Regions from separate parts of the Chromobacterium sp. IIBBL 290-4 genome, predicted to be linked through region 1. Evidence: riboswitches for the same ligand, from Rfam matches in the RefSeq annotation. Region 1 holds a riboswitch; the other holds the start of a gene.
The links. A riboswitch is a leader RNA that binds a small molecule or an ion and turns the genes downstream of it on or off. The one in region 1 is predicted to bind glycine.
Positions count from the first base shown of each region.

Region 2: linked by a shared signal. The riboswitch ahead of gcvT (glycine cleavage system aminomethyltransferase GcvT) and the one ahead of NKT35_RS20465 (trimeric intracellular cation channel family protein) in region 1 are both predicted to bind glycine.

Region 1 is NZ_CP100128.1:4,355,876-4,358,071, reverse strand. Features, by position in the region: gene NKT35_RS20470 (AraC family transcriptional regulator) at 1-261, opposite strand, end outside; gene NKT35_RS20465 (trimeric intracellular cation channel family protein) at 302-916, opposite strand; glycine riboswitch at 1,054-1,151, opposite strand; glycine riboswitch at 1,156-1,242, opposite strand; gene NKT35_RS20460 (DUF3141 domain-containing protein) at 1,398-2,196, opposite strand, start outside.
Region 2 is NZ_CP100128.1:3,014,708-3,016,903, forward strand. Features, by position in the region: gene NKT35_RS14105 (amino acid permease) at 1-987, shown strand, start outside; glycine riboswitch at 1,163-1,255, shown strand; glycine riboswitch at 1,270-1,368, shown strand; gene gcvT (glycine cleavage system aminomethyltransferase GcvT) at 1,411-2,196, shown strand, end outside.

The DNA of each region.
Region 1 (2,196 bases):
CAGCAGCGCGCTGATGAAGCGGCTGCCCGGCGTGGCGCGTATCGCGCAGGGGCGGCTAAGCGCGCCGCTGACAAAACTGCGCGGCGTATCAGTGGCGGGTTGTCCATGGAAGGCCATTTGGCCGGCGCCTTCCAGCAGGATGCCCAAGTGCATGAAAGGGGTGGCGGGGACTTGCATCGCGCCGCCGCCATCCCATTGCAAATGAAAATAGCGGACGATGCCGGCCAGTTCCGGCGCGGGGGGAAGCAGCAGTCTGGGCATGTCGGCATGATAAATCAAAATTATGCCGAATGCATTTCAGTCAGTAGCCGCTGTGCCGATATGAAAATACCGGCAATTGCCATTCGCGCCATAGCGCGGTCATGCGCAGCGCCAGGCCGAAGGCGAAGCTGGCGGCGATATTCCAGTCGTGCTGCAGCGCCAGCGCATTCAGGCCCAGGTAGAGGACGGCGACCAGCAAGGAGACGCTGGCGTAGAGCTCGCGGCGGAACACGATGGGCACGCGATTGCACAGCACGTCGCGCAAGATGCCGCCGGCGATGCCGGTGATCATGCCCGCCATCGCCACGATGACCGGGTGGTAGTGCATGCCCAGCGCCACGTCGCAGCCAATGATGGTGAAGGCCACCAGGCCCAGCGCGTCCAGCACCAGGAACAAATTGTTCAGATGCCGCATATAGCGCGAAATCAGCACGGCGGCGATGCCGCCGGCCAAGACCAGCAATACATATTCAGGATGTTGGGTCCAGCCTATCGGGTAGCGGCCGAGAATGATGTCGCGGACCGTGCCGCCGCCCAGCGCGGTGAGAAAGGCGATGACGGATACGCCGAAGATGTCCATGTGGCGGCGGCCGGCGGCCAGCGCGCCAGTCATTGCTTCTGCGGTGATGGCGATCAGGTAGATTAAGGTCAGCATGGCGCCGCCTCGGTTTCTCTGGAGGATAGGCGGGATGCGGCGTAAATAGGGGGGCGCGGCGCGGACAAGCGTCTAGCGCCGTTATGGACGGATGCGGACAAGGCAGTCTCCTGGGTGGAATTCCGGCTAACGGAACAGCCTCTCCCCTTGTCCTTTTACCTGAGAGTTGCATGGCCGGCGGCCACTTGCCCCTTCGGTGGGCCGCTCCTGGCGGCCTCTCTCCAATCGGCTTGAATCAATGTTGCGCTGCGGTACGGCTTGCCTGAGCGATTATGGGAGTTTGCGTCTTCGGCGGGGGCTGGGCCCCTCTCTCCCGCAGAGGGCGAATATTAGCGTTTGCTATTTGGATAGTCAATGCTCGCGAGCAAGGACGGCTGAGCATGCGCGGGATGATCGCGAAGGCGTTTGGCGAAGAGCTTGGATATCGGGGGCTAGGAAGACAAAAGGGGGGCGCGGCAAGCGCGCCCCCCTGGCTTGGCGCTTAGGATTCGCGCGGCGGCTTGTCGCTTGCGGCGGGTTTCCCGGTTTTGACGCCGGTCGGGGACTTGCCGTTGGCCTTGGCTGGCGCTTTGCGTTTGGGCGCGGCAGCGGGCGGCGCAATGGCTGTCGTGTCCAGGGCGGGCTTAGGCTGGGACGCAGCCGGCTTGCGCGCGGCCGGCTTTTCCGCCGGACTGGTTGCCGGCGTCGCCTTGCTCTCCGCCGCCTCCTGTTGAGCGGCGGCGGCAAGAGGCTGCAGGACCGGCGCGATGGGGCTCTGCGCGGTTTTCCCCAGCACGGCTTGCCGGTCTTGCTCGGACAGGCCCAGCGCGTCGGCCACGGTTTCCAGCCGCTGTCTTTGCTCGGCCGGAATCTCATGCTTGTTCACCAGCTGCAGATCGCGAACCAGCATCCAGGCTTGATGGCGGATATGCTGTTCCGGCAGCAGGAGGCTGAGACCCTTCAAGGCGCGATGATGATCGGCCCGAACCAGCGAAACCTGCCGCCTGATGGTGTCTTTTAGCTGCATCAGGGTGAGCGGGTACTCGTTATGGATGTTGCGCATGGTGCGGCGGATGGCGTTGAACGGCCGCTCGTCGATGACGCCCATGCCGATGCCGACATAAACCAGCAGGCGGATGAAGCCGTCGGCCAGCGTGCCGTGCTCGAAGCTTGGGTCCAGCGCTTCGCGCTTGAGTCGGGCGAGCTCGCGGCTTTCCCAGGCCAGCGTCTGCTTGCGCGGCTCGCCAGCCGGCTGCACGCCGATCAGCGTCGCCAGTTGCGGCGATTCGTATATGGCGCGG
Region 2 (2,196 bases), 1.3 Mb from region 1:
CAGGTTTTCTTCCCCATCTTGGGCCATAACGAATTCTTGGCTGGCGGCTTCGCCATCAGCCTGATCTGGATCGTCACCTGGATCAACAGCCGCGGCGCGCACAGCTCCGGCGTGGTGGCGGTGGTGACTACGCTGCTGAAGCTGCTGCCTTTGGCGGCCGTCACCTTCATCGGCTTCTTTCATATGAACACCGACAATCTGGCCTTCAATCCGCATGGCAAGCCGCTGTTGTCCTCTCTGTCCGCCACCATGGCGCTGACTTTGTGGGCCTTCTTGGGCCTGGAGTCGGCATCGGTGCCGGCGGGCGATGTGGTGGAGCCGGAAAAAACCATCCCGCGCGCGACGGTGATCGGCGCCTTGCTGGCGACCGTGCTCTACATTTTGTCCACTATCTCGCTGATGGGGTTGATGCCGGCCGACATGCTGGCCGCGTCGCAAGCGCCGTTCGCCGACGCAGCCAAGTTGATGTGGGGCGATTGGGGCTATTGGGCGGTAGGTTTCGGCGCGGTGGTGTCCTGCTTTGGCGCGCTCAACGGCTGGAGCCTGATGCAGGCGCATGTGCCGGCCGCGGCGGCCAAGGACAAACTGTTCCCCAGCCGTTTCAATCAGCGCAACGCGGCGGGCGTGCCCATCTTCGGCCTGGTGTTGTCCAGCACGCTGGTCACCATTTTGATGGCGATGAAGTACGCCGGCGGCGATAGCGGGGTGAAGATTTTCGAATTCATCATCCTGCTTGCCACCGCCACCACGCTGCTGCCCTATGCGTTCTGCTCGATGGCGCTGATCGCCATCATGCTGATGCGCGGCAAGGAGTTCACGGCCAAGGATTATGTCGCGCCCGGCTTCTTCGCAGGCATCGGCTTCGTTTACTCCTTGTGGGCCTTGTATGGCTCCGGCGCTGACATCGTGATGTGGGGCATGCTGCTCTTGCTGCTGGGGCTGCCGATTTATGTGTGGCAGATCAAGGAGAGGCACTCGGCGCAGTGATTTTGCCCGGATGCGGAATGAGAAAGCGCAGAGCGAAAGCCTGCGCTTTTTTCGTTTTCGAATGGAATTTATTGATGAATTTGCGCGATTTTTTTCATAGGAAAACATTTTTGGCGACTGTTTGACATCGAAATAAACTCGGCTTGCCAAGGCGGGGAGAAGGCCACCATAATCGCCGGGTCATACAGGAGAGAGCGGCTGTCACTGCCGCCGCCGAAGGCGCAAGCGCACCCGCTAATCGCTCAGGCAAAAGGACTGTATCATCGGGCCGGCGGCTGCCGGTTCGCGCAATCTGGAGAGCGGCGCCCGCGCGGCGTCCACCGAAGGGGCTAACGGCCGATCCGGCCGGAAAATCTCAGGTGCAGGGACAGAGGGGTGTGGTTGAAACAGGCTATCCACACTTGACTCTGAAGGAACCGCGCCATGACGGCCCCGAAACGTACTCCGCTGTTTGATGCCCATATCGCCGCCGGCGCCAAGATGGTCGATTTCGCCGGTTGGGAAATGCCCATCCATTACGGTTCCCAGCTGAAAGAGCACGAAATCGTCCGCAGCGACGCCGGCATGTTCGACGTCTCCCACATGACGGTGATCGACATCACCGGTTCCGGCGCCAAGGCCTGGCTGCAAAAACTGATCGCCAACGACGTGGCCAAGCTCGGTTTCGAGGGCAAGGCGCTGTATTCCGGCATGTTGACGCCGGAAGGCACCGTCGTCGATGACCTGATCGTCTACCTCACTTCCTACGGCTACCGCATGGTGGTCAATGCCGGCACCACCGAAAAAGACCTGGCCTGGATGGAAAGCCAGAAGGCGGGCTTCGACGTGACGCTGCAAGTGCGCCGCGACCTGGCCATGCTGGCGGTGCAAGGCCCGCAAGCCATAGACAAGGTTTGCGCCGTCAAGCCTGAGTTGGCCGAAGCCATCCGCGCGCTGAAAGTGTTCCAGGGCCTGCCGCAAGATCAGTGGTTCTACGCCCGCACCGGCTACACCGGCGAAGACGGACTGGAAATCATGGTCCCGGCCGATCAGACCATTGCCTTCTTCAATCAATTGCAAGCCGTGGGCGTCGCCCCTATCGGCCTGGGCGCGCGCGACACGCTGCGCCTGGAAGCCGGCATGAATCTGTACGGCCACGACATGGACGAAACCGTGTCGCCGCTGGAAGCGGGCATGGGCTGGACTATCGCCTGGGAGCAGGCGGATCGC